One region of the Gilvimarinus sp. DA14 genome, then DNA from elsewhere that is predicted to be linked to it. Evidence: predicted binding sites of a transcription regulator. Region 1 holds the regulator's gene; each other region holds the start of a gene.
The links. Region 1 encodes LexA, which represses DNA repair genes until DNA is damaged. Its sites were predicted from a motif close to ACTGTNTNTANANACAGT; they were not measured.
Positions count from the first base shown of each region.

Region 2: the regulator LexA is predicted to act here: its motif matches at 1,488-1,505, upstream of dinB (DNA polymerase IV).
Region 3: the regulator LexA is predicted to act here: its motif matches at 1,876-1,893, upstream of NHM04_RS11025 (putative DNA modification/repair radical SAM protein).

Region 1 is NZ_CP100350.1:893,562-896,798, reverse strand. Features, by position in the region: gene topA (type I DNA topoisomerase) at 1-147, shown strand, start outside; gene NHM04_RS03855 (DUF6586 family protein) at 156-644, shown strand; gene NHM04_RS03850 (hypothetical protein) at 802-1,065, shown strand; gene NHM04_RS03845 (cell division inhibitor SulA) at 1,155-1,550, opposite strand; gene lexA (transcriptional repressor LexA) at 1,543-2,145, opposite strand; gene NHM04_RS03835 (mechanosensitive ion channel family protein) at 2,393-3,237, shown strand, end outside.
Region 2 is NZ_CP100350.1:3,270,172-3,273,408, reverse strand. Features, by position in the region: gene NHM04_RS14280 (biopolymer transporter ExbD) at 1-192, opposite strand, end outside; gene dinB (DNA polymerase IV) at 406-1,470, opposite strand; gene NHM04_RS14270 (hypothetical protein) at 1,755-2,528, shown strand; gene NHM04_RS14265 (hypothetical protein) at 2,613-3,237, opposite strand, start outside.
Region 3 is NZ_CP100350.1:2,517,072-2,520,308, reverse strand. Features, by position in the region: gene NHM04_RS11030 (TIGR03915 family putative DNA repair protein) at 1-553, opposite strand, end outside; gene NHM04_RS11025 (putative DNA modification/repair radical SAM protein) at 556-1,854, opposite strand; gene NHM04_RS11020 (acyltransferase family protein) at 2,051-3,237, opposite strand, start outside.

The DNA of each region.
Region 1 (3,237 bases):
GCTCCCACAGAAGATCCGGACGGTGTGCCCACGGTGGTCCGTTTCAGCCGCAAGACCAAAGAGCAGTATGTGCAGTCTGAAGTGGATGGCAAAGCCACCGGTTGGAAGGCTTTTTACACTGGCGGTAAGTGGATGCCGAATAAATAGGACAATCTATGGCAGTTTCACTGGTATCTCTGGTTAATCAGCGCCTGGCTTGCTGCCGGGCGCTGTTGCAAGATGCCCCCAGTAGTCGTAACCAAGTGCATCACAAAGCCTTAATAGATGCCTGCTTGTTTCATTTAATGTGCGGTTACCACCATTATGTTCGCGAGCTGAGCAACACCTACGGGGTAAAAAACCTGGCGGCATTGGAGGACGAGGCCACAGCTATTCAGGCGCTCTCCCAACAGGGTAAAACGTCGGCCGAATTACAAGAGCTGAGTAATTTAGTTACCAGCAAGGGGAGTTGGCTCTACGAGCTGAAAGGGCATTATCAAGCTGTCTGGGCGCTGCCTGAAAAAGAGCAGGAACCAGGCATGATTCCACTTGCTAACCTAGATGCGCCACAGCTGGGCGAATTAACCCTAGACAGTCTAGCCTGCCTCTGCAGTGAGTTTCAGGCTTTGATTGAGCGCCAGCGCGATAACAGCCTGGAGTGCTAACCCCGCAACGGGCTTTTTTGATCGGGCCGCCTGTGCGAAACCCCTGCTCATATTTTCTACAGCGTTAAATTGTGCATTTATTGTGCCGCAAAATGCTGTTAAACTGGTGGGCTTGAGTTTGAATTGCAGACCCGGAGTGAGCGCGGGCGGAGATCGTATGTCAGCATCCCTGTATGAAATTGTCGAATTAGCCAATGGCGACGTGGTATTACAGCGTGCCGACGAAGAGGGCGAGCCGCTGCTGTGTATAAAATTCTCTACCGAGTCATTGTCTTTTATGCGCGAAGGCAAATTTGATATTGCCAAGGCCATGATTGAGGCGGGTATGGAAGCGGCTGGTGATTTAGCCGATGCCGAACCTGAGGAATCCATGGCCGAAGAGGGCCAAGTTGACGTTTACAATAAGCGCACACTCCATTAACTTCGCCGCTCATCAGAGTTTCTTGGCCTCTGTTCTCTTATTTATATCTTTAGTGCATGAACAAAGCTGCGGGAGTTGGTCGCTTCGGGTCAGCGCTCGCGAATCAGTAAACCCTGGCATGCGCCGAGTTGAGCGGCTCTTTCCAATTGCGCAAATTCCTGTCTGTTAAGTTTCCCCGGGCTTGCGATCACTGTATGGCTATTGCCCAGTGCCAGGGCGTCCCAGCTGACCCACAATTGCTGCTCGTCGTCTTTGCAGTGCACCAGGCGCAGGTGTGAAGTATCGACGTTAAACTGTGCCAGCAGATGGCTGGGTACGGGTTCGCGGGTCACCCAGGTCAACCAGCGCTGGTCACATTGATGGCTGAGGTGGGCGATCATGGGCAGCACCATGTGCCAGGACTGGCCGGCTCCCTGTGTCAGTACCAGCTCGGTCAGGCCGCTATCTGGTTGGGCGATAGGTTGAACGGTATTAAATTTAGTCACGGCGTATCACTCCTACACTGAGCCCTTCGATGGCAAAGCTTTGATCGCGCAAATCCACATGAATCACGTCAAAATCCGGGTTTTCCGGTAACAGCTCAACCTGTGCTCGATTACCTTCACGCTTAAACCGCTTTACGGTTACTTCATCGTCAATCCGGGCTACTACAATCTGGCCGTTGTGAACTTGGTCGGTTCTGTGTACGGCCAGCAGGTCACCATCCAAAATGCCGGCATCTTTCATGCTCATGCCTTTAACGCTGAGGAAAAAATGCGCCTGTGGGTGAAAGAAATTAGCCGGAATATTGCAGTAATCTTCAATATGTTCCTGCGCGAGTATCGGGTTACCGGCAGCGACGCGCCCCACAATTGGCAGCCCCGCCTGGGCTTCGGGTAGGCGGATACCGCGGGAGGCGCCGGGAATCAGCTCAATGGCGCCTTTGCGGGCCAGAGCTTTAATGTGTTCTTCAGCGGCATTGGCCGATTTATAACCCAACATACGGGCAATCTCGGCTCGGGTAGGGGGGTAACCTGTCTCGTCGGCATAGCTTTTTATCAGTTCTAATACCTGTTGCTGCCGGTTGGTTAGATTTTGCATAGCGGTTCCCTGTGTCCTGTCTGGGTGTACTGTTTGGTTATACAGTGTCTGTGATTATATACAGTTGTTTGGTGCGTGCAACAGTTTTCTCGCGAGGTATGGCCAAAGATCAGCGAGGCTGCCGATAGTCTCGCTGCTGCGCCTGACGGCATGTATACTTCTGCCTGCAAAATCGAGCGTAGTCACCGCGACTGCAAAAACAATACAAGCCCTGGTTGGGTTAAGTCGTAGAGGAACACAAGTCGTTATGGAAGCTTGGATTTCAGGTCTGTCGAGAAGTGAGAGTTTGTGGTTGGTGCAGGTTTTCGCCGTTGTTTTAGCGACCTTGGTCTTGGCGACTTTTGTCCGCAGTATTCTCAATACCCTGCTTAAGCACGCCCATAAAACTCACACCCGCTGGGATGACACCCTGGTAGAGGCTGCCATAGCACCGCTGCGCTGGTTGATATGGCTGGTGGGTTTGTCGTGGGCGGCAGAGCTGGCGCACGATGTGACCGAGGATTCACTGTTGGAATACGCCGACCAGGTGTTGCGCATCGGTATTATTGTCCTGCTTACCTGGTTTTTAGTTCGTTTAGTTAAATATGGCGAGCAGAACTTCCTCGCCCCCGACGACGGTAAACCTGCCGATCCTACCACGGTGATGGCGGTAGGGAAGTTGCTGCGTATTTCCATTGTAATCACCGCAGCGCTGGTGCTGTTGCAATCTTTGGGGTACAGCGTCTCCGGGGTTCTGGCATTTGGCGGTATTGGTGGTATTGCTGTAGGTTTCGCGGCGAAGGATCTGCTGGCCAATTTTTTTGGCAGCTTAATGATTTATCTCGACAGACCCTTCAAAGTGGGAGACTGGGTTCGTTCGCCAGATCAGAATATCGAAGGCACTGTAGAAGAAATTGGCCTGCGCTTGACCCGCATTCGTACCTTCGACAAGCGTCCGCTGTACGTGCCAAACCAGACCTTTACCCATATTTCGGTTGAGAACCCGTCGCGCATGCTAAACCGCCGGATCTACGAGACTATCGGAGTTCGTTATGAGGATGCCGGTAAGCTGCCGGCGATTGTGGATGATGTGCGTGAAATGCTGCAGAGCCA
Region 2 (3,237 bases), 1.6 Mb from region 1:
GATGTTCGGATCCGCGTTGGGCGGTGGAGGCTCGTCGTTCTCTTCTGGAACATTCACGTCAAGGCCAATTTCCTTAACGAAGGACGCCGTTACGATAAAGAAGATCAGCATGATGAAGACAACGTCCAGCATCGGCGTCAGGTCGATATCATTACTTTCCTCAGAGTTACGGTTTTTCTTTCTACGACTCACCGTACACACTCCCATTATTATGCTAGTGGATGTTCAGAGCCCCTGTAGAGCTTCTAGATGCCCCAAATAGGGGAATTCTATGGGCGGTTATACAGGCCCCTCATATTCGAAGCGCCAATACTACCAGCTTGTGCTGACGCTGACTAACCCATTTCGCCACTTTTTTAGGGCAAATATACGTAAAGGCCTGCACCGCCACCCCCTGCACCAAGCCTAAGTGTCAAACAAACCAATCTGGTCTGGCGTGTCGCTTGCCGGGCTTTGCTCCAAGCGAACCCCAAGGCCGAGCAAGCGCACCTTTTGATGACCCCGTGCCAGCGCTTCGGTTAACAGTGGGCGCATGGCTTCTGGGCCCCATTGCGTGCCGGGACGCTCCACGGTGGTTTGGGTAAAGTCGGCAAATTTGACCTTGACGAAGCCCTTGGCGACAGCAGCCTCCTGATCGATTTTATCCAGGCGGCGCTGCAGTCGCGGCCACAGCTCGTACAGCTTGTCATAGCAAGCTTCTTTACTCGCCAAATCTTCGGCAAAGGTCTGCTCCACACTGACCGACTTGCGTTCGCGCTCGGGAGTTACTTCGCGCTCATCAATGCCGCGGCTGAACCAATACAGCCTGGCGCCAAAGCGGCCAAACATTGTCTGCAACTCATCAATCGAGTAGCGATACAAATCGCGGCAATAAATCACACCTAAATACTGCAACTGCTCGCAGGTTACCCGCCCGACTCCGGGAATCAAGCGCACCGACAAATCGGCTACAAATTTATCCGTATCAACATGTGAAACCTGAAACAAACCGTCTGGCTTGCGCCAGTCACTGGCAACTTTCGCCAGAAATTTATTGCCAGCCACTCCCGCCGACACAGTAATCTGCAATTCGCGAGCGACGTCCCGACGAATTTTTCGCGCGACATCCAGCGCCTGCTGCTCATCAGTTGCGGATGCCGAAACATCCAAATAGGCCTCATCAACCGACAAAGGTTCAAGCAAATCTGTGTAACGCCGGAAGATGCTCATCATGGATGCCGAGACTTCACGATATAAATCCAGGCGGTGAGGCAGCAAAATCAAACCGGGACAAAGACGCAGCGCACGTGCCGTTGCCATTGCCGAGCGCACACCAAATTCCCGCGCGGGATAATTACAAGTAGAAATTACCCCGCGAGCACTGGCACTGCCGCCAATTGCAATCGGCCGATGCACAAGCTCGGGGCGCTCGCGCATCTCAACGGCCGCAAAAAAACAATCCGCATCGATATGAATGATTTGTCGAGACATTCACAACCCAAATAAGCACTGTATAAAAAGTCAGTATAAATCAGTTGTACAGCGGCAAACGATCAGCAAATAAATATTTTGCGATCAGCAAACCGGTCTTTTTACCAGTTAGGCGGGTGAAAACTTTAAAAAAAACGATAAATGCGCGAATAAATTTTATAATTCAACGATTTTTAACTAAAAATGTCGTAAAATGGTTGAAATTCGCCGGTAAAGTCTTAAAGTTTTCACCGCCGGATCTAATTCGTTTACTTTCTTGTTCACAACAATAAAGGAAGCTCACCATGGCTGCTCGTAAAACTAAAGCTGTAAACACAGTTGATCAGTTGGAAAAACAGCTGGCTCAGCTGCAAGACCAACTGAGCAAAGCTCGCGCCGCAGAAGAGAAAACTGCTGCAAAAGCTGTTGAAACCCAACAGAAAGCTGTAACCAAAGCGACCAAAGCTTTGCAAGCAGCCAAAACAAAATTGGCTGCGGCCAAGAAAAAGAAAACCCCTGCGGCCGCCAAGCAGGTTACCACTGCTACTGCGGCGGTTAAAAAAGCTCAGGCTGAAGCCACCTCGGCTCGTCAGGGTCTGGCAGCTGCTAAACAGCAACTGGCCAGCATTAAGTCGGCCAACAAGGTAGCCAAGCAGCACGAAACTGCCATGGCTAAGGCGCAACGTGAACTGGCGAAAAAGCAAAAAATTGCCGATCGCAAAGCCGCTGCCAAAGAAAAAGCCGCTGCCAAAAAAGCCGCTGTACGTCAAAAAGCCGCCGAGCGTAAGGCTGCTGCCAAGGCTAAGCTAGCCGCTAAAAAAGCCGCTGCTAAAGCAAAAGCCGCTGCCAAAAAAGCCGCTGCCAAGCAAAAAGCTGCCGAGAAAAAAGCCGCTGCTAAAGCTCGCGCTGCTGCCAAGAAGGCCGCCGCCAAGCAAAAAGCCGCCGCTAAAAAAGCCAGCACCAAGAGCAAAGCTCGCAAGGCGCCGGCAACTCGCAAAGCCAAGGCAACACCGGCTAAGCGCACCACCGCTGCGAAAAAAGCACCGGCCAAGCGCGGACGCAAGCCAAAGGCTAAGTAAGCCCAAGCGCAGCAAAAAAGCCACCGCAATTCATTGCGGTGGCTTTTTTGTACCTGCCATTTTTTCCACCCCAACCGAACTGACTTACTTATTAATCAGCTTGCGCGGATGAATTTCAATAACGGGCTCGGCCGGCGGCACGAACTCACAATAGGCACGATATTCCAAGGGCTGACGATAATAATCCTGCGCGTTGAAATCCATAGTAAAGCGCACAGCCACCTGTTCACTTTGCTCGACGGGCAAGAGCTCGGCCTCCGGTTGCTGATCAAACAGCCACTGCACCTGCTTCATATTGCGCGTCTGCTCGGCCAGTAGCGCTTTACACCTGGGCCAATAGGCAGCCCTCTCACGCTCCATTCGCAGCTTTTCTCGCTCAGCCTCTATTGCCTCACGCTGCGCTTGTAAGCGCGCCACTTCTTCCTGCCGCGCGATTTCCCGCTCGCGCTCAAGCTGACGCTGCCGCTCCAATTCTGCCTGATAAGCAGCAAAGCTAATACGCCCCTCAGGTCGAGTATCGTCGAGAATGTCGAGAGAATTGCCATCGACCTTCCAGCGATAGGTCAATTCATTGGTATCGCGGCAGGTGTAGCTGAACACCGGAGCCGTCTCTTCGCTGGCATCGATATTTAATGTACCGCTGATAAACCGGGCACACTTCTCAGTCTGCTCCATTAACTGGGCGCCATCGTAAAGCTGGGGCAAATAG
Region 3 (3,237 bases), 1.6 Mb from region 1:
AGGGCGAAAGCTTTTCTACAATTAGGTGGTCGGGTTCAAACCAGGCGACAAAGCAGCTCTCACCAGAAGAACCATCACCTGATATATTCCGCTTTAAAAATTCAACTGACTCTGCATTAATCAGCGAGGGTAAACAGGAGAACTCTAGATCATTAAAGCGCACAAAGGCTTTCATTTTGTGCATATCGCGAGACACTGATTTGGCCATGTCGCGGGCAACGATAACATCGCTATCGGTTAGGTCGTGAATAATATGGCGGCTATGGTTTTGTAGCTTCCAGGCTAGGCGGTACAACACCTGCCACTTCTTGCTGTCGCGATAGCAGGCCGCGGTCTCCGCCAATTCCACAAACGCTTTGGGCATTGTAATCGCGGGCTTTCGCCCTGCAGGAACTAAACTGTCTATTTCATCAAGCGAATCAGCCATAGGCTCGAACAGGCTGTGTTGGTTGCCAGAACCCCACTCAATTTCATCGGGGCTGATGCGAGCCTGCAAAAGCGATCGGGCGCAGCGGCGCCATTCGCGAAAATGATTCACATTGAAATAATACATATTCAAAACAGCGATAGCTGATTTTTCTTCTGCGCAGCAGCAAAGAAAGCCGTGCCCTGAGATTGCGCCAACCAGCGCTGCTTAATCGCCGTAGAACTTACATCACCAATAGACGGAGTGTAGTTAGCCGCTTGCACAAAAAACTGAATTTTTTTAAAGGGTATTTTAAAGCGCTCGAAATCCTCAATCCGAACTTTCTTAAAACGCCGCTGCTGCAATATGCGCCGCGCTGTTCGCACCCCTACCCCCGGTATACGCAATATTTGTTCGTAATCGGCGCGGTTTACATCCACAGGGAAGTACTCTCTGTGCTGCAGCGCCCACGCAAATTTAGGGTCGACATCTAAATCCAGCATACCGTCATCAGTGCTGGTGGTTTGGGTGATTTCATCCACCTTAAAGTGATAAAACCGCATCAACCAATCGGCCTGATACAGTCGGTGCTCCCGAATCAAAGGCGGTGGTTTTAGCGGCAACTGAGAAGAGGCATCGGGTATCGGGCTAAAGGCCGAATAATAAACCCGCCGCATCTCATAGCTTTTATACAGGTGGTGGGATTTATTCAAGATAACCGCATCATTGGAGTTGTCAGCCCCGATGATCATCTGTGTGCTTTGGCCTGCCGGAGAAAAATCAGGTATCCGCTTGGCACGATTCGTAGATTTTTTGCGCTGCTCTTTTTTCTCGGCTTTATGCTCACTAATCGCCTCTTTCAGGCGCCCCATGGTGGATTCAATGGTTACGGTAGACTTTTCTGGGGCTAGCTGTTGCAAAGACTCTTCGCTGGGCAGCTCTACATTAATGCTCAGCCTGTCGGCATAAAGGCCGGCTTGCGCCAGTAAATCTTTGGAGGCCTCGGGAATCGTTTTTAAATGAATATAGCCGCGAAAGCCGTGCTCAATACGCAGCTTTCGCGCGACAGCCACCACTTGCTCCATGGTGTAATCGGCCGATTGAATAATGCCAGAGCTTAGAAACAGCCCTTCAATGTAATTACGCTTATAAAAATCGAGACACAGCTTTACCACTTCATCGACACTAAAGCGCGCGCGGGGTACGTTGCTGGAGGCACGATTAACGCAGTAACTGCACTCGTAGATACAGAAGTTGGTGAGCAGCACCTTTAACAGAGAAATACAGCGACCATCGGGGGTATAAGAGTGACAAATACCCATGCCCCCAGACGAACCGATACCGCTAGTTTTAGCCGAGTCGCGAAAAGTGGTACCGCTGCTCGCACAGGAGGCATCGTATTTGGCGGCATCGGCCAAAATAGCGAGTTTTTTGATTAAAGCAGACATACACTACACCTATATAAATATACTGTATGCTTATACAGGTGTGATGGAAAGTCAATATGGCGTGTCGGTAGAATTTAACCGTTGCTATGTAACCACCAACGGCCTGCTCATTAAAGGTAATCCAAAACACTCGAGCCACCTGGGTCAGCTCTTGAATTGTGAACGTACCTACGCCACTGAACTCTTCTTTCTCCAGTTATCGATTAACGCCCAATAAAACCCTAAACCCGGGTATGCGCCGAACCAGAAGATAGGACAGTATACATACCACGACCGTCAACACGGTAAGTGCCGTAACCTCCAAAGCCATATTCAGTTCAAACCTCATAAGCCAGTAAAGCAACACGATAATTACGGTTTGATGGAGTATATAAAAACAAAATATCGCGCGGTTGACCTCGCTCATTTTGAGGTTGGGTTTTGATAGCCAAGCCTGCGCCCAACCGAGAATTGTCGCTATCCAAAGCCAGCCATTAGCAGACCATATAAATCCTTTGAGGCTTTCACCTAAGAATTCCAGCGGAGCTGGAAACGGGTTAGCGCCCCTGGAATAGGCTGCAATGGCCAAGTACGCGCTTAACGCCAGAATTAAGGTTAACCACCGGTAATGTGCAAAGCTGCCCCAGCAGCTGTTTGAGCGCACCAGCAAAAAGCCTAAAAAGAAAGCAAAAAAGTAGCGCGCGTTGTTAAACCAATCATCCAGCAGAAGAAACGTGGTGGGGAACCTCTTCCACAGCAGCTCGCCAATAGAGAACAGCACCAGCGCCGGAGCTATAATAATGACCCACTGGGGAGTGCGCTCGCCCAGCCATTGCCCCCAACATCGAGCCCGCTTACTGTCCAGCAACGGATAGAGCAACCATAGCACCGCGATATACGCAAATAGATAAAGTAAATACCACAGGTGGTTGTAGATCACCTGAGTTGGCTCCAGGCGCAGATACACCGGTGGCAATGGATCGCTAAAGCCCAATGGGTAACCCAGATAGTTGCGCCAAAACGTCAGATACGACATATCACCGATTGCCCCCTCTACTTTGCTTTCTACATAGGCTTGGGGGGCGACAATCACCAGGGTGCCAAAGAGCAAGGGCAGCAGTAGTCGCCGGCTGTTGGTGCCAATGACGCGGATACCCGAGTGCTTTTGTAACTGGTAAGACACCGCTGCGCCGCTGATTAAAAACAACAACGACATCCGCCACTGGTTGGACCACAACATGGCGTACTGCAGGGTTTCGCTCTGATGCTGGCTTTTAATGTGCCAGCCCCAGTCGGCGACGTAGGCCATACCAATGTGGTAGGCAATAAGCAGCGTGAAAGCGAGCACTCTAAGCCAGTCCAGTTCATGGCGTCGTTGTTGATGCCAAGCGGGGGGGATACTCA